3 regions of the Streptomyces sp. NPDC012935 genome follow, and region 1 is predicted to be linked to each of the others. Evidence: riboswitches for the same ligand, from Rfam matches in the RefSeq annotation. Region 1 holds a riboswitch; each other region holds the start of a gene.
What was found. Region 1 has a riboswitch for thiamine pyrophosphate ahead of thiC (phosphomethylpyrimidine synthase ThiC). Riboswitches for the same ligand answer to the same signal wherever they lie in the genome.
Positions count from the first base shown of each region.

Region 2: another riboswitch for thiamine pyrophosphate. It lies ahead of thiO (glycine oxidase ThiO); the one in region 1 lies ahead of thiC (phosphomethylpyrimidine synthase ThiC).
Region 3: another riboswitch for thiamine pyrophosphate. It lies ahead of ACFY5C_RS19675 (thiamine ABC transporter substrate binding subunit); the one in region 1 lies ahead of thiC (phosphomethylpyrimidine synthase ThiC).

Region 1 is NZ_JBIBBC010000002.1:198,718-206,174, reverse strand. It holds gene ACFY5C_RS06260 (IclR family transcriptional regulator) at 30-890, shown strand; gene ACFY5C_RS06255 (SsgA family sporulation/cell division regulator) at 989-1,426, shown strand; gene ACFY5C_RS06250 (YibE/F family protein) at 1,754-3,583, opposite strand; TPP riboswitch at 3,655-3,844, shown strand; gene thiC (phosphomethylpyrimidine synthase ThiC) at 3,837-5,621, shown strand; gene ACFY5C_RS06240 (hypothetical protein) at 5,802-6,671, opposite strand; gene ACFY5C_RS06235 (metallophosphoesterase) at 6,864-7,457, opposite strand, start outside.
Region 2 is NZ_JBIBBC010000005.1:428,653-436,109, reverse strand. It holds gene pknB (Stk1 family PASTA domain-containing Ser/Thr kinase) at 72-2,015, opposite strand; gene ACFY5C_RS16155 (thiazole synthase) at 2,147-2,941, opposite strand; gene thiS (sulfur carrier protein ThiS) at 2,945-3,157, opposite strand; gene thiO (glycine oxidase ThiO) at 3,154-4,320, opposite strand; TPP riboswitch at 4,318-4,429, opposite strand; gene ACFY5C_RS16140 (hypothetical protein) at 4,482-4,856, shown strand; gene ACFY5C_RS16135 (NAD(P)/FAD-dependent oxidoreductase) at 4,889-6,118, shown strand; gene ACFY5C_RS16130 (Rv2175c family DNA-binding protein) at 6,195-6,560, shown strand; gene thiE (thiamine phosphate synthase) at 7,068-7,457, shown strand, end outside.
Region 3 is NZ_JBIBBC010000007.1:259,395-266,851, reverse strand. It holds gene ACFY5C_RS19685 (ABC transporter ATP-binding protein) at 1-963, opposite strand, end outside; gene ACFY5C_RS19680 (ABC transporter permease) at 964-2,652, opposite strand; gene ACFY5C_RS19675 (thiamine ABC transporter substrate binding subunit) at 2,628-3,701, opposite strand; TPP riboswitch at 3,814-3,919, opposite strand; gene rlmN (23S rRNA (adenine(2503)-C(2))-methyltransferase RlmN) at 3,965-5,071, opposite strand; gene ACFY5C_RS19665 (hypothetical protein) at 5,197-5,445, opposite strand; gene ACFY5C_RS19660 (hypothetical protein) at 5,848-7,335, shown strand.

The DNA of each region.
Region 1 (7,457 bases):
GTTCCCCCCTCGCGCTTCGGGAGTAACCCTTGGCCACGGTTGACACCGCACCCTCAGAGCCCCAGGCACCCCTCGAACAGCCGCGCTCCTCCGTCCCCCAGGTCCCGCGGCAGGCCGCCCCGGCCTCAGCCGAGCAGCCGCAGTCCGCGACGCTCATCGGATCCGTCCAGCGCGCGATGCGCCTGCTGGAATGTGTCGCCGAGCATGAGTACGGCGCCCCGGCCAAGCAACTCGCCCGCGAGGCGGGCCTGGCCCTGCCCACCGCGTACCACCTGCTGCGCACGCTGGTGCACGAGGGCTATCTGCGCCGTGACAAAGGACTGTTCTTCCTCGGCGAGGCGGCCGTACGACTCAGCAGCAGCGCAGCCGAGCAGAAACGTCGCAGCACGGTTGCCGACGCGCTCGCTCAATGGCGTGACGCCATCGGTGTCCCGGTTTACTACGCCCAGTACCGCGACGGCGAGATCGAGGTGATGTGCGTCTCCGACACGCCGGGCAATCCGGCGGTCGAGGAATGGGCCGACTTCCGGGAGACCGGCCACGCGCACGCCATCGGTCAGTGCCTGCTGTCCCAGCTGGACGAGGACGCTCGCCGCGATCACCTGGACCGCCATCCCGTGGAGTCCATCACCCCCTACACCGTGCGCGATACCCGCACCATGCTGCAACGTCTCGAACGGACCCGTCGGATGGATCCGGTGACCGAGCGTCAGGAGTACGCGCTGGGCACCGTGTGCGCGGCCATCCCCATCACGGTGGGCACCACGGCCGCGACGATGGCCATTTCGCTGCCCGCCCACCAGGCCGACCGGCTGCTGTCGGCGGTGCTGCAACTGCAGGAGGAGATCGGGCGGCTCCTGGGGTCACTCTCGATCTCTATCAGTATCTGAAAACTCACTCCTTGTGATCTCTCGTGTACGTTCAGCAAGATTCCACCAGTGTCGGGGTCCGTTCCCGGCCAGTCGACTGCAAACGACGGGGTAGGGCGATGCGCGAGTCCGTAGAAGCAGAGGTCATGATGAGCTTTCTCGTGTCCGAGGAGCTCTCCTTCCGCATCCCGGTGGAGTTGCGCTACGAGACCTGTGATCCCTATGCCGTACGGCTGACCTTCCACCTGCCCGGCGACGCCCCCGTGACCTGGGCCTTCGGCCGGGAACTGCTGGTCGACGGGGTGGGCCGCCCGTGCGGGGAGGGAGATGTACGGGTGTCACCGGCCGGCACCGAGACGCTGGGCGATGTGCTGATCCGGCTTCAGGTCGGTGCCGACCAGGCGCTGTTCCGCTCCTCGGTGGCGCCTTTGGTGGCCTTTCTCGACCGCACCGACAAGCTGGTGCCGCTCGGTCAGGAGGGCGCGCTCGCCGACTTCGACGCACACCTCGACGAGGCTTTGGACCGCATCCTCGCGGAGGAGCAGAGCGCGGGCTGAGGCCTACGGTTGCCAGGGGTGGCGTAACGCTTCGCCGGGCGCCCCGCGCGCATGGGGAGCGCTTCCTCGCCGGGCACGCTCCCCATGACGCCGGACCTGTGCGGCCGTAGGCGCGAGGGCGAGGGCGAGGGTTCGGTTCGGGTTCGGGTTCGGGTTCGGTACACGGGACGCGCGCGGTCGGCGAACCAGATCTGCCACGTCCTGTGCCGGCGTCCCCGCCCTTCCCCACCGTCCCCGCCTTCCCGGCGTCCCCGTCCTCACCCCTTCCCGGCGTCCCCGCCTTTCCCCGTCCTCAGCCCTTCCCTACCGTTACCCCTTCCGCCGACGTCACCGCTTCCGCCGACGCCCACGCCCGCCGCGCCCCGGAGCCGGCTGCGCGCCCGTCGAGGTCGGCACACCGCCTGCCGGGACCGGCTGGGTACCTGCCGGCACGGCTCCCTTCTCCGGCCGGTCGGCCGAGACCACCAGGGCCGCGAGGGCCGTGGTGACGGGCACCGACGCGACCAGGCCGATGGAGCCCACCAGTGTGCGCACGATCTCTTCCGCCACCAGCTCACTGTTGGCAACCGTCCCCACGCCGCTCTGCGCGATCGAGAAGAGCAGCAGCAAGGGCAGCGCGGCACCCGCGTACGCGAGGACAAGGGTGTTGACGACGGACGCGATGTGGTCGCGGCCGATACGGATACCCGCCCGGTACAACCCGCGCCATCCCATCGTCGGGTTGGCCTCGTGAAGCTCCCAGACCGCGGACGTCTGGGTGACCGTCACGTCGTCGAGGACACCGAGCGAACCGATGATGATGCCGGCCAGCAGCAGACCGCTCATGTCGATCGACGGATACAGCCCGTGGATCAGGCCGGTGTTGTCGTCGGTGTTGCCGGTGAGCGCGGCCCAGTCGATGAACACCGAGCCGAGGATGCCGATCAGCAACAGCGAGATCAGCGTGCCGAGCACCGCCACCGACGTACGGGCCGACAGGCCGTGGCACAGGTAGAGGGCGATCAGCATGATGGCGCTCGACCCGACCACCGCGACGACCAGCGGGTTCGAGCCCTGGAGGATCGCGGGCAGGATGAAGAAGTTGAGCACCGCGAAGCTGATGGCCAGCGAGATCAGTGCCATGAGGCCCCGCAACCGCCCGACGACCACGACGGCGATGGCGAAGATGCCGGCGAGCACGGCCAGGGGGACGCGCCGGTTCACGTCGGTGACCGAGTACTGCAGGTCCTTGGGTGCGGAGGGCTCGTAGGCGACCACGACCTCCTGGCCCTCGTGCAACTGTCGTGACTGGTCGGGCTGCACGATCTCCGTGAACGTACGGCCCTTGTCCTTGCCGCTGTCGACGCGGATCGTCGCCTTCTTGCAGGTGCCGCTCTCCTGCTGCACCGCGGAGGAACCCTCGGCGGTGGAGGTGTCGCCGGTCGGGGGCACCCCCGAGGCCCCCACTTCCTTGCAGCTCACTTCGACCACCTTGGTGACCGTGGCCTGCTGTGTCTGCCGGTCGAAGCCGACACCGGTGCGCTCGTGCGGCGGGGCACCGCCCGGCCACAGCACCGCGAGCCCCACCATCACCGCCGCGGCGAACGGAATCAGGACCGCCGCGATGACCTTGCGTAGATGCCTGGAGACGGGAGCAGCCGGACCGTGGGAATGACTGTGCGAGTGCCCGTGCCCGTTCTCGTCCCCGTCATCGCCGCCACGCCGACCCCCGGACCCAGGACCGTGCCCGTGACCGCCCCCGGACCCGTGGCCGCCCCCGGACCCAGGCCCGTGACCGCCCCCGGAGCCGTGACCGTGCCCGCCACCCGGGCCGGGAGCCGGCCCGGGTGGGCCGCCGGGTTCGGGACCGCGCTCGTGAGGACCGCCGGGGCCGGGCCTGTGCCCCTGGCCACCGCCGACCCCGCTGCCGTGGTTCTGCGGCCCACCGGATCTGGGGCCGTGCTCGTGCCAGCCCCCGTCCCCAGTCGCATGATCGTCCTGGTTCCCGCCTCCGGGACCACGGCCGTAAGCACCGCCGTATCTCCCTCCGGGCATCCCCGAACCCCGGCCGTCAGTACGGCCGTTGCCCCGCTCGGGGCCGATTCCGGGGCCGCTTCCTGAGCCGGAGCCGTGGGGCGGCTCGGGCGGTGGGTACGGAGGTTCATGCGTCGTGGTCACCGCCCGATCATCGCAAGAACGATTGGGGCCCCCTGTTCACCGCGCCCGAATTGACGCTAGCGTGGTGCCACCTTTGTACACGCGGGAGCTCGGAGCACCGGGCTGAGAGGGCGCTGACCTCCGTCCCAGCGATGTTTCACATGAAACATCACTCATCGCGAGTGATGTTTCACACGAAACGTCGGCAGACGGATACGGCTGCGTCGACCGCCGAACCTGTTACCGGGTAATGCCGGCGTAGGGAGTAGGTCTCATGACCATCAAGGACGCGCGCACGCCTGCCTCCGTTCAGGACGAGAAGTCCGAGGAGGCCGGGAAGTCCATCGGCTGGCACAAGGCGTATGTCGAGGGTTCACGCCCCGATCTGCGGGTGCCGGTCCGCCAGGTGCACCTCACCAACGGGCAGTCGGTCACGCTGTACGACACCTCGGGCCCGTACACCGATCCGCTCGCCGACACCGACGTCCGCAGGGGGCTGCCCCCGCTGCGGGAGAACTGGATCATCGCCCGCGGCGACACCGCGGAGTACGCCGGCCGCCCCGTCCGTCCCGAGGACGACGGCATCAAGCACACCTCGCCGCGCGGCGGCCTGCGCAACCTCGACGCGGTCTTTCCCGGACGGCCGCGTCAGCCCCGCCGCGGCCGTGACGGCGAGGCGGTCACCCAGCTCGCCTACGCACGCCGCGGCGAGGTCACTCCCGAGATGGAGTTCGTGGCCATCCGGGAGAACGTTTCTCCCGAAGTGGTCCGCGAGGAGATCGCCGCGGGCCGGGCAGTGCTGCCCGCGAACGTGAACCACCCGGAGATCGAGCCGATGATCATCGGTAAGCGGTTCCTGGTGAAGGTCAACGCCAACATCGGCAACTCCGCGGTCACCTCCTCCATCGAGGAGGAGGTCGAGAAGATGACCTGGGCGACCCGCTGGGGCGCCGACACGGTCATGGACCTGTCGACCGGCCGCAACATCCACACCACCCGTGAGTGGGTGCTGCGCAACTCCCCCGTCCCCATCGGCACGGTGCCGCTCTACCAGGCTCTGGAGAAGGTCGACGGCCGGGCCGAGGAGCTGACCTGGGAGATCTACAAGGACACGGTCATCGAACAGGCCGAGCAGGGCGTGGACTACATGACCGTCCACGCGGGCGTGCGGCTGCCGTTCGTACCGCTGACGGCCAACCGCAAGACCGGCATCGTCTCGCGCGGCGGCTCGATCATGGCGGCGTGGTGCCTGGCGCACCACAAGGAGTCGTTCCTCTACGAGAACTTCGAGGAGCTCTGCGAGATCCTCGCCGCCTACGACGTCACGTACTCGCTGGGCGACGGCCTGCGGCCCGGCTCGATCGCGGACGCCAACGACGAGGCGCAGTTCGCGGAGTTGAGGACGCTCGGGGAACTCAACACGATCGCCAAGCGTTTCAACGTACAGACCATGATCGAGGGCCCGGGTCACGTCCCGATGCACAAGATCAAGGAGAACATCGACCTTCAGCAGGAGATCTGCGATGAAGCTCCGTTCTATACGCTCGGCCCGCTGACCACCGACGTCGCGCCCGCGTACGACCACATCACCTCCGGCATCGGTGCCGCGATGATCGCCTGGTGGGGCACGGCGATGCTCTGCTACGTCACGCCCAAGGAGCACCTGGGCCTGCCCAACCGTGACGACGTCAAGACCGGCGTCATCACGTACAAGATCGCCGCCCATGCGGCCGATCTCGCCAAGGGGCACCCCGGTGCGCAGGAGTGGGACGACGCGCTGTCCGACGCCCGCTTCGAGTTCCGGTGGGAGGACCAGTTCAACCTGGCACTCGACCCGGACACGGCACGGGAGTTCCACGACGAGACCCTCCCGGCCGAGCCCGCCAAGACGGCTCACTTCTGCTCCATGTGCGGGCCGAAGTTCTGCTCGATGAAGATCTCCCAGGACATCCGCCGCGCACACGGCGGGTCGAAGGAGGAGATCGAGGAGGGCATGGCTCAGAAGTCGAAGGAGTTCGCCGCGGCGGGTAACCGGGTGTACCTGCCGCTCGCGGACTGACGTCGACGTCCTGACCCTGGGCGCGATGCCCCGGTGTCCGGCGTGCTGCCGTCGTGGGCCGGCGTTGCTGCTGCCCAGCTGTTCGGCTTGCGCCTCCCCGAGGAGGTCTCCCCGGGGTTCCGTCGTGAAGGAGGGGGCCCCGGACGGGGCTCTCCTGCGGCGGGGGCGCAAGCCGAGGCGCTACTCCGGCTGGTGTTCCGGGCCTCCGAAGTCCGGGCTCGTGTAGTCCGGGCTGCTGAAGCTCGGCCGCGAGCCTCGGGAGGCGCCGTCGTCCGGGCTGCTGAAACCCGGGCGGTCGTAGCCGAGGTTCGGGATGCGGCCGGCCGGTGTCGACGGTGGCGTGCGGTCCAGGGCCGCTGCCGTGCCGGGGTCGGCGAGTGCCTCCCGCAGGAAGGGCAGGACGCCGCGCTCCAGCAGGGCCTCGCGCCAGGCTTCCCTGGCCCGGGTGACTTCCTCGCTCAGTTCGCCGTACGGCCCGCCGTCGAACGCAGGACGGTTGCGCAGGGCGGTGAGCAGGAGACCGACGGCGGCGACCAGGATGGCGGCCGCTGCCACGGCGCCGAACACCCAACCGGTGGTGAGCATCGTCTGGGCGAACGCCGGCTCGGGGTCGAACATCTTGAGGATGTAGCCGACGAGCAGGAAGATCGCCGCGGCGGTGCCGGCGAGGACGGGTGCCAGGACGGCGAGCACGGCTATGACGCCCGGGCCGGCTGTCTCGGCGACTTCTCCCATGGTCGTGGCGAGCCCCATCGCGCCCGAGCCCGACTCGGAGGAGCCGGACTCGCGGGTGGAGGACGGGGTGGACGGCGCCGGTTGGCGCAGTTCCTCGCGGACCTTCACGTAGTGCTGGTACTCGGTCGCCGCGGCCGCCGTGATCAGAGCGGTGGCGTTGAGCGCCATCGTGCGCAGCTGTTCGGGGTTGAGCCGCTGACCGACAGCGGCCAGTTCCGGGCGGTGTGGTGCGGAGCGCAGCGCCTCATCGAGGATCCGCTCGTATTCCTGGCGGTCCTCGCTCAGCAGGTGCTGCGGAACGCTGTTCATGTGCATCCCCCGATGCTCCGTAGGGCTTGGGGCTCGCATGCCAACGAGCCGTCGGGCAGAAACGGAGGGGAGCCTGCTACGGATAAGCCGATGGTAGAGCGGTCACGGCACACGGTGACAGGGGGTTTGCCAAAATTGGGCCCTGGCCTGCGCCCTCTTCCGTCACCCCGCCATGGGCGACACCTGCCCCGTGAACGGTCAGATATCCAGGGGAAGTTGCTGGACCAGCAGCTTTCCGGCCATGGTCACGCCGCCGTCCATCGCGATGGCGAGACCGTCGGCGTAGACGTGCGGCCCCTCGACCAAAGGCCCGGTGTTGTCCTCGCCGTCCTCGGAGCCGACCTCGCCCGTCAGGTAAGGAATGGGGCTGTGGCCGTGAACGACACGGGTGCCGCCGTACGTATCGAGCAGGGAACGCACATGGTCGGCGCCGCCCTCGTCGCGGAAGGAGAAGCGCCTGGTGAACTTTCGGAAGAGATCCCAGACTTCGTCGGCGTCATTGCGTGTGAGCGTCTCGCGGACGGTGTCGTTGACCGCCTCGATCGAGTCGCCGTAGTCGAGATAGGCGGTGGTGTCCGAGTGGACGAGCAGATGCCCGTCGACCTCTTCCATGGCGTCCAGGCGCGACATCCACTGCAGATGGTGGTCCTGGAGACGGTCCATGTCGGTCTTCTGGCCGCCGTTGAGCAGCCAGGCCGCCTGGAAGGTGGCGGTGCCCGCGCCGGAGTTGACGGGAGTGTCACCGAATCGCTTGGCGCCGATGAGCAGCAGCTCGTGGTTGCCCATCAGGGC
Region 2 (7,457 bases), on a different contig from region 1:
CCGTTCAGGGTGTCATGCCCGCGGGCTGGCCAACTGCGATGCCTGCTGCTGACCGCCCGCCGGAGCGCCCGTCACCGGATGGTGATCGTGATCGTCGATCCCTTCGGCGCCGTCTCCCCGCCCTCCACGGATTGCTTCTTGACGGTGTCGCCGAACAGGCCGAGCAGGCCGCGGTCCTCGTCCACCTGGAAGCCGGCGGACTCCAGTGCGGCCGTGGCGTCGTCGACGCTGTCGCCGACCACGTCCGGGACCTCGATCATCTCGGGGCCCTTGGACAGGGTCAGCGTCACCGTGTCGCCCTCGGCGGCCTGCCTGCCCTCCGCCGGCGACTGCTGGGCGACCTGGCCCGCGTCGAACTCGGAGTTGACCCGCGCGGCGGCGACCTTCACCTTCAGGCCGGCTTCCGCCAGGTCGGCCTTCGCGTCGGCGAGGCTGCTGCCGGTGACGTCCGGGATGTCGACCGGGGCGCCCTTGCTGACGGTGAGCGCGACCGCGGAGCCGGAGCGGACCTTGGTGCCGTTGCCCGGCTCCGAGGAGATCACGAAGCCCCTGGGGACGTCGTCGTTGAACTCCCGGATCACCCTGCCCGGTTCGAGGCCGCCGTCCTTGAGCACGGTCCGGGCCTTGTCCAGCTTGTAGCCCTGGAGGTCGGGCACCTTCACCGTCTCCGGTCCCATCGACATGACCAGGTTCACGGAGTCGTTGTGCCGGATGCGGGCGCCTGTGTCCGGGTCCGTGCTGATGACGGTGCCGCGCTTGACGGTGTCGCTGAACGCGCGCTCCACCTTGCCGACCTCGAGCCCGGAATCCCCCAGCCGGTCCCGGGCCTGCGCCTCGGTCTTGGACAGCAGCGGCGGGACCTTGGTGAACTGGCCGGAGTTGATGTACCAGATGCCGGCACCGAGGCCGAGCGCCAGCAGTACGGCGGCGACGATGACGAGCGGCCCGCGCGGAGCGCGCGACGTCCGTGACCGGCGCCGGGGCGGCAGGGGTGGCGGCGACTCCAGCCGGCTGGTGCGGTTGAAGACGGCCTCGCGCTCCGGCTCGTCCTCGTTCACGGGCAGCGGACGCTGGATGTTCAGCGCACGCGGGATCACGCTCGTACGGTCGTCGGCGTTGCTGTGCTCCGCCGTGAGTGCCTGCGGCGGCACCGCGTCCAGCTGGTCCGCGCTCAGGGCGGCACGAGTGTCCCGGGCCTGCGCGAGCAGGGCCACGGCGTCGTACGGGCGGATGTCCGGGGTGCGCGCGGTGGCCGACGCGACCAGCGCGTCGAGCTCGTACGCCAGCCCCGGCACGATCACGGAGGGCGGCGGGACGTCCTCGTGCAGGTGCTTGTAGAGCACCACGGCGGGAGAGTCCCCGTCGTGCGGCTTGTCGCCCGTGAGCATCTCGTAGAGCACGACACCGCACGCGTACACGTCGACACGGGCGTCGGCGGCGCCGGGCTGCTCTATCTGCTCGGGCGCGAGATAGGAGACGGTGCCGAGCACGGCACCGGTGGTGCTGGTCACGGTGTCCACGGACCGTACGAGCCCGAAGTCGGCGACCTTGACCCGGCCGTCGTCCCCTATGAGCACGTTCTCCGGCTTCATGTCCCGGTGCACGAACCCGGCGCGGTGCGCGGCCCCGAGCGCGGCGAGCACCGGCTCCAGGATGTCGAGGGCGGCCCGGGGCTGGAGAGCCCCGCGCTCGCGCAGTACGTCACGCAGCGTGCAGCCCGCGACGTACTCCATGGCGAGATAGACGTACGACCCGTCGGTGCCCTGGTCGAAGACCTGCACCACGTTCGGGTGCGCCAACCGGGCGACGGACTTCGCCTCCCGGATGAACCGGTCGACGAACACCCCGTCGACCGCCAGGGCGGGATGCATCACCTTGAGCGCGAGCACACGGTCGAGGCGGGTGTCCACGGCCCGGTAGACCGTGGCCATCCCGCCGACCGCGATCCTCGCGTCCACGCGATACCGGCCGTCGAGCACCTGCCCGACCAGAGGGTCTTGAAGGGTCGTATCCACGCAGGTGAGTGTACGAGCCGACACTGACACGGCTCCCGCCTCGGCCAGGATCGGGGCGGGACTGAAGCTGACCTGTGACGGACGCCTCATTGGCCGAAGACTTTCCATCGAACGTGCGTTCAGGACTGCTTTCAGAACGCGGGCCGCTCCGGGTCCAGCCTCGCCAGGCCCTCGACGGGCGACGATGCCTCCGCGAAGTGCCGCATCGGAATCCTCCCCGCCCGGTGGGCCAGCCTCCCGGCCTCCACCGCATGACGCATCGCGTCGGCCATCAGCACCGGCTCCTGCGCCCGCGTCACCGCTGAGGCGAGCATCACACCCGCGCACCCCAGTTCCATCGCGAGCGCCGCGTCCGACGCCGTACCTGCTCCCGCGTCCAGGATCACCGGCACGCGCGCGTGCTCAGTGATCAGCTGGAAGTTGTGCGGATTGCGGATGCCGAGCCCGGAACCGATCGGCGACCCCAGCGGCATGATCGCCGCACAGCCGGCATCCTCCAGCTTCCGCGCCAGCACGGGGTCGTCGTTGGTGTACGGCAGCACCGTGAACCCGTCGTCCACCAGCGTCTCCGCCGCGTCCAGCAACTCGATCGGGTCCGGCAGCAGCGTCCGCTCGTCGGCGATGACCTCCAGCTTGATCAGATCCGTACCGAGGGCCTCGCGCGCGAGGCGGGCCGTCAGCACGGCCTCTCCCGCTGTGAAGCACCCCGCCGTGTTCGGCAGCACCCGGATTCCGAGCTTCTCCAGCACCGACAGCACCGAGCCGTGCACCGACGCGTTCACCCGCCGCATCGCGACCGTCGTCAGCTCCGTCCCGGACGCCACCAGCGCCCGCTCCAGCACGTCGAGGCTGGGCGCCCCGCCGGTGCCCATGATCAGGCGGGACGTGAAGGACGTACCCCCGATGACAAAGGGATCGTCGGCCATGGTTCAGCCTCCTTGGACGGCGGTCAGGACTTCGACGCGGTCCCCCTCGGAGAGGGACGTCGACGGCCACTGCGTGCGCGGGACGACGGTTTCGTTGAGGGCGGCGGCCACTCCGGAGGGCGCCGCGGTGAGGGACTTCACGAGCGCGTCGAGAGCCGTGCCCGGCTCGATCTGCCGACGCTCGCCGTTGACCGAGATGGTGACCGGGAGGCTCATACGGGCTGCTCCGTGAGTGCGGCGGCGCCGAAGCGCCTGGGGGTGAAGGCGCGGGCCTCGTCCGGGAGCTCACCGGTGGTCAGGACGTGTGCCATGGCGTCGCCGGTGACCGGCGTGAGCAGCACGCCGTTGCGGTAGTGCCCGGTGGCCATCGACAGCCCCTCCAGCTCGGTAGGGCCGAGCAGCGGAGCGTTGTCGGGGGAGGCGGGGCGCAGGCCGGCCCGCGTCTCGGTGAGCGGCAGCTCGGTGATGCCCGGCACCAGCTCGTGCGCGTCACGCAGCAGCTCGTAGACCCCGCCCGCGGTCACCGTGGTGTCCCAGCCCAGCTCCTCGCTCGTCGCCCCGACGACCAGCTCCCCGCTCTGGCGCGGCACCAGATACACCTGGCTGCCCCGCACCACGGCCCGCACGGTCCGGCTCAGGAACGGCGCGTACCGCTTCGGCACGGTCAGCCGCAGCACCTGCCCCTTCACGGGGCGTACGGGCGGCAGTACGGCGTCCGGAACCCCGGGCAGACGCCCGCTGAGGCTGCCGGCCGCGAGGACGACCTGGTCCGCGCGCAGCTCGGTGCCGTCCGCCGTGGTGACCCCTGCGGCCCGGTCCCGTACGACGTCGAAGCGCTCGGCCCAGGCCCGGTGGAAGACCACTCCGGCCCGCTCGCACGCGACCACCAGCGCCCCGGACAGCCGCCGCGGGTCGATCTGGTGGTCGCCGTCCACCCGCAGCCCGCCGCGCACACCCGGCGCGAGCATCGGCTCCAGGCGCCGGCACTCCCGCCCGGACAGCCACTCGGAGTCCAGCCCGGACCGGCGTTGCAGGGCGTGCAGGTCGCGCAGATGGGCACGGTCGTCCGCGTCCATCGCGACGGCGAGCGTGCCGCACCGGCGGTAGCCGAGGTCATGTCCGGTCAGGTCGGACAGCTCGGCCACGAAGTCCGGGTAACGGCCGGCCGAGGCGAGGTTCAGACCGAGCAGGGTCTGCTCGCCGTAATGCAGTTCTGTGACGGCGGCCAGCATCCCGGCCGCCACCTGGGCGGCGCCGCCACCAGGATCGGGGTCCACGACTGCCGTCGTGAGCCCGCGCCCAGCGGCCCGCCACGCCGTGACCAGGCCGATGATGCCGCCCCCGATGACGAGGACGTCTGTGGTTCGCGTACGCGACATGGGCGTCCAGCCCCTCCCTTCGCCGGCATGACCCGGATCAGGTTCGTACGGTCGGAGGCCGCCAGCCTCCCTCTCAGCCCGGTGCGTCCGGGCTCCCGCGAGTGCTCTACGTTGGCCACCCTAGCCCGCCGCCGTAAGTCTCAGTAAGGGAGCCCGTGCCCATGGCCCGCTCGCTCGACGGTCTCGTTTTCGCCCCTGTCGCGGACCAGGCCCCCGGTCAGGTGGGTACGCGCACCCGGTTCACGTACCACGAGAAGGACGGCGGGATCTGGGCCGAATACGCAGGTGGCGACATCGCGCGCGGCCATCTCGTGGGCACCAGGGAAGGCGACCGGCTGGACTTCCGGTACGTGCAGCTCAAGAGGGACGGAACGACGTCGTCGGGGCACTGTGTGTCGACGGTGATCGAGCTTCCCGACGGGCGGGTGCGGCTGGAGGAGACCTGGGAATGGGAGTCGCAGTCGGGCAGCGGGACCAGCGTGGTGGAGCAGCTTCCGGCCGAGGTTGTGCAGCAGGTCACTGAGCACGCCCCCTGACTGACAAATAGTCAGTTGTCTATGGTGATCAGGTGAGCGAGCAGACGCAGCAACGGGGCACGTCAGCGGCACGCCGTGTGGTCGTCGCCGGCGCCGGCATGGCCGGCGTGCAGACGGCGGTCGCCCTGCGGGAACAGGGTTTCACCGGCACCGTCACACTGATCGGCGCCGAGCCCCACCAGCCCTACGACAGGCCGCCTCTGTCCAAGGCCGTGCTGCTCGGCAAGGCCGAGGGCTCCGCCTTCGACGTCGACTTCGAGGCGCTCGGTGTCGAACTCCAGCTGGGGCGCGAGGTGCTGGGCGTGCGCCCCGCCGAGCACGTACTGGACACCGAGGCCGGGCCCGTCCCGTACGACGTCCTCGTCCTCGCCACCGGAGCCGAACCGATCCGGCTGCCGGGAGCGGAGGGTGTGCCCGGAGTGCATCTGCTGCGCACCCTGGACGATGCCGAGCGGCTGCGGCCCGTGCTGGCCCGGCAGCACGACATCGTGGTCGTCGGGGCGGGCTGGATCGGCGCGGAGTTCACCACGGCGGCCCGCGAGGCGGGCTGCGCGGTGACGGTCGTGGAGGCCGCCGACCGGCCGCTCGCGGGTGCGCTGCCCGCGGAAGTGGCCGCGCCCATGACCTCCTGGTACGAGGACAGCGGGACGGCGCTGCGTACGCACGCGCGCGTGGAGCGCGTCGAGCCCGGCGAGGTGATCCTCGACGACGGCTCGCGGGTGGCCGCCGGCGCGGTCGTGGTGGGCATCGGGGCGCGGCCCGCCACGGCCTGGCTGGCCGACTCCGGCATCGAGCTCGGGGTGCAGGGCGATGTCGTGGCCGACGAGCGCCTGCGCACGTCCGTACCGGACGTCTACGCGGTCGGCGACTGCGCCTCCTTCCCGTCGGGACGGTACGGCGAGCGCCTCCTGGTCCACCACTGGGACAACGCTCTCCAGGGCCCGCGCACGGTCGCCGCGAACATCCTCGGCGAGAGCTCCGCGATCTACGACCCCGTGCCGTACTTCTGGTCCGAGCAGTTCGGCCGCTTCGTCCAGTACGCCGGCCATCACGCCGCCGCCGACACGCTGCTGTGGCGCGGCGACCCGTCGGGCCCGGCCTGGACGGTCTGCTGGCTGCGGGGTGACCGGCTCGTCGCCCTGCTGGCGGTGGGCCGACCCAGGGACCTGGCGCAGGGCCGACGGCTGATCGAGGCGGGCACGCCGGTGAACGCGGAGCTGCTGCGGGATCCGGGGCGGCCGATGAAGGCGGCGGTGGCGTAGCACGTCACCCCAACAGGTCCTCCCAGGTGGACCGGCCTGGCTTCCGACTGTCAGTGGCAGATGGCAGGCTTGTTCCGTGACCGAGATTGACGCAAAAACCGATGCTCTCGTCCCCGCCTGGCTCACCCTCCCCGACATCGCCGAAATGCTCGGCGTCGAGGTGACCCGCGTCCGGCAGCTGGTCAAGGACGGCCAGCTCATCGCCGTACGCCGTGGTGAGAACCGCGCGCTACACGTCCCCGCCGCCTTCATCGACGAGGACAAGGTCGTCAAGGGTCTGTCCGGGACCCTGACGCTCCTGCGGGACGACGGCTTCACGGACGAAGAGATGCTGGAGTGGCTCTTCACCCCCGACGACAGCCTGCCCGGCACCCCCGCGCAAGCCCTCAGCGAGAATCGCGGCACGGAGGTGAAGCGCCGCGCCCAGGCGCTCGCCGTCTGAGTCCGAACCCACCGATCCGAACATCGTCGGGCGCACCGGCCGGGGCCGCCCCATAGGCCACGGCCGCGGCCGGTCGCGGCCCGGGGCCGGGAGCGGGATGCGCGTGGCGCACGGTGACAAGTGGCGTGCAATGGCGTGGGGCGGCGGGGAGAACCCGCCGCTTCCCGTTCCGGACCGTGGGCCGGCTCGTAGGCCACCGGGGCGACGGCGTCTCCGCGAGCGCGGGGGACTCGGCCGTCCGGGCCGACACGGGGCGGCCGACATGGGCCGGCGGCCCCTGCCGCCGGCCGGCGGGTGCCGCACTGAGGCCGAAGCCTTCGCCGAAGGGCGCCGTCCCAAGGCTCGGGACCGGGCCTCGCCCGCAGTCGCGGCTGGGTACCGTGCCACCGCGCCCCGGCCCACCACACCCCACCGCTCCGCGACGTCGCGCTCCGCTCCGGCTACCGTGCCACCGTCCGCCACCGCCCGACTTCACCCGTCCGGCAACCCGACCACAGGGGGCACCGTATGTCCGACACCGACACCGCAGGCACCGCCCGCGCCCAGCTCGCCGACGCCCGGCTCTACCTCTGCACCGGCGCCCGCAAACAGCAGGGCGACCTCGCGGAGTTCCTGGACGCCGTGCTGGCGGGGGGCGTCGACATCGTGCAGTTGCGGGACAAGGGCATGGAGGCGGCCGAGGAGCTGGAGCATCTGAAGGTCTTCGCCGACGCCTGCGCCCGGCACGGCAAGCTGCTCGCGGTCAACGACCGTGCCGACGTGGCCCACGCCGCCGGCGCCGACGTCCTGCACCTCGGCCAGGGCGACCTCCCCGTAGCCGCGGGCCGCGCGATCCTCGGCAGTGAGGTCCTCATCGGCCGCTCCACGCACTCCGAGTCCGAGGCCTCCGCGGCCGCC
Region 3 (7,457 bases), on a different contig from region 1:
CTCGGGCGCCTCCCGCAGCGCACACGCCGCCTCCAGGCGCGGCGCGTCCTGCGGCTGGAGGTGCACGGCGACATGCGTGCCCTTGAACGTGCGCGCCGTGACCGTGCAGCGCAGCCCCGAGTCCGGGGACACGAGCCGCACCCCGGCCGGCCGTACGAGCAGCGTCCCGGTGCCCTGTGCGGCGTCCTCGCCCACGGGCAGCTTGCCCCAGGGGGTGTCCGCGGCCTCCCCCGCGACCGTGCCCTCGACCACGTTCTCGAACCCGAGGAAGCGCGCCACGAACTCGTCCACCGGACGCTGCCACACCTCGAGCGGCGTGCCGGTCTGCGCGATCCGCCCGTCCCGCATCACCACGACCCGGTCGGCGAGCGCGAAGGCCTCGCCCTGGTCGTGCGTCACGGCCAGCACGGTGGTGCCCAACCGACCGAACAGCTCCCGGAGTTCGACCACGAGCCGTTCCCGCAGCGAGCGGTCGAGCTGGCCCAGCGGCTCGTCCAGCATCAGCAACCGCGGGCGGGGCGCGAGCGCACGGGCCAGCGCCACCCGCTGCTGCTCACCGCCGGACAGGGAGGCGACGGCACGGCGGGCGGCGCCCGGAAGTCCGACCAGGTCGAGCAACTCCCTTACCCCCTCGGCCTGTTCGGCCTTCGAGGCGCCGTGCATCCGCGCCCCGAAGGCCACGTTGCCGCCGACGTCCCGCTGCGGGAACAGCTGATGGTCCTGGAACATCAGCCCGACCTCCCGCTTGTGCGCGGGCACCCCCGCCTGGTCCCGCCCGTCGAGCAGCACCCGGCCCTCGTCCATCGGCTGGAGCCCGGCCACCACCCGCAGCAACGTCGACTTACCGCTGCCGCTCGGCCCCAGCACGCAGACGATCTCGTGCTCGGCGACGTCGAGGCCGACCGCGTCCAGCACGGCACGTCCGCCGAACCGTACCGTCGCGTCCGCAAGGCTCAGCAGCATCTAGAACTCCCCGGTCCGGTCGGTGCGCAGCCGCTCCAGCACCAGCAGCGCCACCGCGCACACGATCATCAGAATCGTCGAAAGGGCCATCGCCTGCCCGTAGTTGAGATCACCGGCCCGCCCGAGCAGCTTCGCCACGGCCACCGGCAGCGTCGGGTTGTCGGGCCGCGCGATGAACACGGTCGCCCCGAACTCCCCCAGCGACACCGCGAACGCGAACCCGGCCGCGATCAGCAGCGCCCTTCGCACCATCGGCAGGTCCACCTCACGCCAGACCCGCCACGGTGACGCCCCCAGCACCGAAGCCGCCTCGCGCAGCCGCTGGTCCACGGCGCGCAGCACGGGCAGCATGGTCCGCACGACGAAGGGCACGCCGACCAGCGCCTGCGCGAGCGGGACGAGGATCCACGTACTTCTGAGGTCCAGCGGCGGCTCGTCCAAGGCGATCAGGAACCCGAAGCCGACCGTCACCGCGGACACCCCGAGCGGCAGCATCAGCAGTGCGTCGAAGCCCCGAACGAACCGGCCCGCGTCCCGTCGGGTCAGCGCGGCCGCGGCCAGACCACCGATCAGCACGGCGATGGCGGTGGCCACGACGGCGTACTGCAGGGAATTGCCGATCGCCTCGATGGGCGGGACGAGGAAGACGCCGCCGTCGGCACTGGTCAGCGCCCGGTAGTAGCCGAAGTCGGGCGCGTCCAGCGAGCGCTGCACCAGCACGGCGAGCGGCAGCACCAGGAGTACGGCGACGACGACCAGGACACCGGCCAGCAGCGACCACTGCCCCGCCCCGCGCGGCCGCCGCGCGGTCACCGACGCGTCCACCAGGCGCAGGGCGCTCTCCCGCCGCCGTACCGTCCAGGCGTGCACGGCGAGGATCGCGCCGACGGCGAGGAACTGGACGATCGTCAGGACGGCCGCCGTGGACAGGTCGAAGATCTCGGATGTCTGGCGGTAGATCTCGACTTCGAGCGTCGAGAACGTCGGACCGCCGAGGATCTGCACCACGCCGAAGGAGGTGAAGGTGAACAGGAAGACCATCAGCGCGGCGGCGGCCACGGCGGGCCCGAGCGCAGGGAGGGTGACGGTCCGCCAGGCAGTGAGACGTGACGCCCCCAGCATCCGTGCGGCCTCCTCCTGCCGCGGGTCGAGCTGCGCCCACAGCCCGCCGACCGTCCGTACGACGACGGCGTAGTTGAAGAAGACATGCGCGAGCAGGATGGCCCACACGGTGGTGTCGAGCCGCACGCCCCACAGCTCGTCCAGGAGTCCGCCGCGGCCGACGAGCGCGAGGAACGCCGTACCGACGACGACCGTCGGCAGCACGAACGGGACGGTCACCACGGCCCGCAGGATCTGCTTGCCGGGGAAGTCGAAGCGGGCGAAGACGTAGGCGCCCGGCAGCGCGATCAGCAGGGTCAGGGCGGTGGAGGCGAGCGCCTGCCACGTGGTGAACCACAGGACGTGCCGGACGTCGGACTGCCCGAGCACGTCCAGGAGGCGCCCGAACTGCCAGACCCCGTCGACCTTCAGGCCGCGCGCGACGATCGCGGCGACGGGAAGGGCGAAGAAGACCGCGAAGAACGCGACGGGCACGGCGATGAGGCCGAACCGCACCGCCGCGCTCCGCGCGCGTCCCCTTCGGAAGGCGCCCTTGCGGGGGGCTACTTCAGTACGAGCGAGGTCCACGACTTGACCCAGTCGTCACGGTTGTCGGCGACCTTCGCCGGGTCCAGGGTCTCTGGATTCTCGGCCTGCGGGCCGTACTTCGAGAACTCCTGCGGCACCTGGGCGCCCTCGACCACGGGGTAGACGAACATGTTGAGCGGCATGTCCTCCTGGAACGTCCTGGTGAGCAGGAAGTCGAGGAGCGCCTTGCCGCCCTCGGTGTTCTGGGCGTTGCTGAGCAGACCCGCGTACTCGACCTGCCGGAAGCAGGTGCCGCTCGCGACACCCGTCGGCGCGGTCGCCGGCTTCGGATCGGCGTAGATCACCTCGGCGGGCGGGGACGAGGCGTACGACACGACGAGCGGACGGTCGGCCTTGGCCTTCTTACCGCCGGCCGAGCCGGAGAACTCCTCGTTGTAGGCCTGCTCCCAGCCGTCGACGACCTTGACGCCGTTGGCCTTCAGCTTCTTCCAGTAGTCCTGCCAGCCGTCGTCGCCGTACTTGGCGGCGGTGCCGAGCAAGAAGCCGAGGCCGGGCGAGGAGGCGGAGGCGTTCTCGGTGACGAGGAGGTCCTTGTACTCGGGCTTGATCAGATCGTCGAACGAGCTGGGCGGGGTCAGCTTGTGCTTGCTGAAGTACGCCTTGTCGTAGTTGACGCAGATGTCGCCGGTGTCGACCGGGGTGACCCGGTGCTTGTCCTGGTCGGCCAGGTACTCGGCCTTGATCTTGTCCGCGCCCTTCGGCTCGTACGACTGGAACAGCCCGTTGTCGAGCGCCCGCGAGAGCAGGGTGTTGTCGACGCCGAAGAAGACGTCGCCCTGCGGGTTGTCCTTGGTGAGGACGGCCTTGTTGACGGCCTGCCCCGCGTCGCCGTCCTCCAGGACCCTGACCTTGTAGCCGGACTGCTTCTCGAAGGCGGCGAGGACGCTCTTCGAGACGGCCCACGAGTCGTGGCTGACGAGCGTGACGGTCTTGGACCCGCCGCTGCCGTTGCCGCTTCCGGCGTCGGACGACCCGCACGCGGACAGCGCGGGCAGGGCGACGAGGCCCAGCCCGACGGCCAGGGCCATGGTCTTCACCGTGGACTTCTTGGTGATGCTCACTAATTCCTCCTGGGGGTGACCAGGAAGAGACGCGGCCCTGCCCGGAACCCTTGGGAAGGCTCCGGGCAGGGCGCAACAGCTCGAGTGGTGACCGATCTCCCTACCCAGAATGACCTGGGCCAGGTTCGGAGGGTCTGCGGCCGATGCCGCACTCTCAGCGCTGTGGCGCTCCCCTGTCGGAATATGAAGATGTATTTACGCCATATGAAAATGTACCTACGGCGGTCAGACTACCGTTCGGTCGCGGCGAGCTGCCCGCACGCCCCGTCGATCTCCTGACCACGAGTGTCCCGAACCGTCACCGGCACACCATGCGCGGCGATGGCCTCGACGAACGCCTTCTCGTCCTCGGGGCGGGACGCGGTCCACTTGGAGCCCGGAGTCGGGTTCAGCGGGATCAGGTTCACATGCACCGGCTTGCCCTTGAGCAGCCGCCCGAGCCGGTCACCCCGCCAGGCCTGGTCGTTGATGTCGCGGATGAGCGCGTACTCGATGGACAGCCGGCGGCCCGACTTGGCGGAGTACCCGAATCCGGCGTCGAGCACCTCGCGCACCTTCCACCGCGTGTTCACGGGGACGAGGGTGTCGCGCAGCTCGTCGTCGGGCGCGTGCAGCGAGATCGCGAGCCGGCACTTGAAGCCCTCGTCGGCGAACCGGTGGATGGCCGGGACGAGACCGACGGTCGAGACGGTGATCCCGCGCTGGGACAGCCCGAGCCCGTCCGGCTCCGGATCGGTCAGCCGCCGGATGGAGCCCACGACCCGGTTGTAGTTGGCGAGCGGCTCACCCATGCCCATGAAGACGATGTTGGACAGCCGAGCGGGCCCACCGGGCACGTCACCGTCCCTCAGCGCCCGCATCCCGTCCACGATCTGATGCACGATCTCGGCGGTCGACAGATTCCGGTCCAGCCCCGCCTGCCCCGTGGCACAGAACGGGCAGTTCATCCCGCACCCCGCCTGGGAGCTGATGCACATGGTCACCCGGTCCGGGTACCGCATCAGCACCGACTCGACGAGCGTCCCGTCGAACAGCCGCCACAGCGTCTTGCGCGTGGTGCCCTGGTCGGTCGACAGATGCCGCACGACCGTCATCAGTTCCGGGAACAGCTCCTCCCGCAGCTTGGCCCGCGCCCCGGCCGGGATGTCGGTCCACTGCTCCGGCTCGTGCGCATACCGCGCGAAGTAGTGCTGCGAGAGCTGCTTGGCACGAAACGGCTTCTCGCCGATCGCAGCGACGACGTCCTTGCGCTCAGCAGGCGTGAGGTCGGCAAGGTGCCGCGGCGGCTTCTTGGCTCCGCGGGGGGCGACGAAAGTGAGTTCTCCGGGTGCAGGCATAACTCTCCCAGTGTCGCAGATCCACTTGGGTGACCTGGGGCTGCCGCTGGCTACGACTGTCGTTAGCAGCCGTCACCGGTCACTGCTGAGCGCCCTCGGACGGCCCACAGACGGCCCAGGTTCGATCACCCGTCGGCTCCCTGCCACTCGTCGAACCGAACCCTGACCTGGTGGTTGCGGTCGCCCTGCCAGTAGACCTCACTGCTGACCAAGGCCCCGAGAGCCGGAAGCTCCATCCCCAGGGGCATCGACGTGATCTCCGCCAGCGCTACGGCGTTCGGCACACCGTCTATACGTATGAAGACCCCGAAAGACTCGCGACCGATGACCTCTCCGGTGATCTTGCTCCCAGACAGGGCCGCGACAGTCGCCACGCAGCCCGCCCACACCGCCTCCGCAGCCGGCACTTCAGGGCCCGCGGACCCACGCGTACACGTCCATCGCTAGATCATGACGCAGCAAGCGCTCAAAAGACGCGGGCACGCCCTGGCAGCCCGGTCCAATCGTTAGACCAGCACCACGCCAGGCTGTTGAGTGCCGCTGCCGTCCACTGTTGTTGCCGTCATTGGCGTCGGCGGGGCTGACGTGTGACCACCGCTCAAGGAGTTCGGTCACGCCCACTCCGGCTACCCCCTCGACTGATGCAATGGCCGGAAGGGTCGCTGGTGCATGCCTGTCCGGCGTTTGTTGGCCGCGGGGCCCAACGGCTTTGGACTGGAACCTGAACGGAGTAGTTTCTCGTGCACATTGCCGACTGAGGCTGCAGTTTTACCCTTATGGGCATTCAACCATGGGTGACTGTGGAACCACCTGATTGCCGCGGCCTTCGCAAGATCATCGTCGACGGCGAGACGGTCGGCAAAGCCTGGTCATTTCGTGAAATGCAAAAGATCCTCCGCCGCCTCGGTTACTCAGAAACGATAGATTTGGAAGATCCGTCATCAATATACTGGCGCGGAGGCGACAGCAAGACATGGCCCGACCACCCGCAGAGAAGGCGCGTAATTATTACATTCATGGTCGCGGGAATGCTCGGATCTTTCATTTTGCACCTGTTTATCGGCTGGCCAGATGCCTTCGACGGACTGACTTTCGCACAACGAATTGTCGGCGCCATATTCATCCTGGCGGGCATGCTGCAGGGTGCGGCGACACTTGCAATCTTTGACTATTGGGGTAGGCGTCAGTCGAAGCTATCTGGAGTAAATGTCCTGATCGGAGCATTGATCGCACTAGGGACCAGTAGCCTCCTCCTGTTCATGTGGTTCGAGGAGAGAGAATATATCACCTTCGTATTGGTGTTTATTTCGCTTTGGGTTTGGTCACTTTGGGCCCTTTGTTTGCTTATCCGAGAAAAGCCTTGGGAGGGAGTTCAGCACCCAAACAGGATTGCCGTCGGGGTGATTGCCACTGCACTCCTTACGGCCGTAAGCCTGGCCTATTCGACCATGTATCAACCCACCGCAGCGCCAGTCCACCTCCTACTTAAGGCTGAATTTGGGAAGCCGCAAGAAAGCCCCGATTCCAAGTATGTCCATATTCCTCTAAGGCTATACGTAAAAAACAGTGGCGGTATTGCCGTCTACGTCATCAACGATGACTACACCGTAGCCGGGTCGTCGGTCTCATACGCCGATAGCGGCGAAGGGTTGAAGCGATGGAAAACCGAAACAGAGAAGATTCCTGGTTATGTCGCAGAAGCCGAGCGGTACATCCGAAACAACGAGGAGACGGTAGTAAGCTCAGGGCACTTCTATGGACCCGGCGGTTGGTTTGAAGTCGGAGAAGAATACGCACACGAGACTGTAGTAAGGCTGCCCAAGGATTCCAAGTTCGATACACTGGAAGCCCGCCTCACTATCGTCACAATAAGAAAGGATCGAGGGAAAATTGATGAAGAATTCTCTTCCCCTCGATTGTCATGGAAGGAATACGAGGGTTCTTACTACTGCCCTCCAAGCGAATGCAGAGAGTACGGAGAGTACGTTGCCTACCGCGGCCGCGTGCGACACAATAACAACATGATCAATGTGACGCGCAGGCCAAGATATGTGACAGCCTTTTGGAATCCAGAATTTGGCAATAATGACTTCATTTCATCATTCAACCCCAAGAAGAAGACTCAAGTTGCATACGATAAAGACTTTGCCAAGAAGGGAGCGCAAGAGGAAATGGAAAGGGAGTCGGCCCGATATGGCGCTGGGGTAGTTTTCACCTATTCCGAGATGCCCATTAAGGCATTACTGAGTCGTTCCGGGGTCTGAGGTTGAAATTACTGGTACTGCCCCAGAGCTACTGTAAGTGACCTTCAGAGGACCTTGCTGCCGTTCTGGGAGGCATTGTCTTAACGAGGGGTCAGTGGAGTCTCAATGGGCGCGTCAGGCGC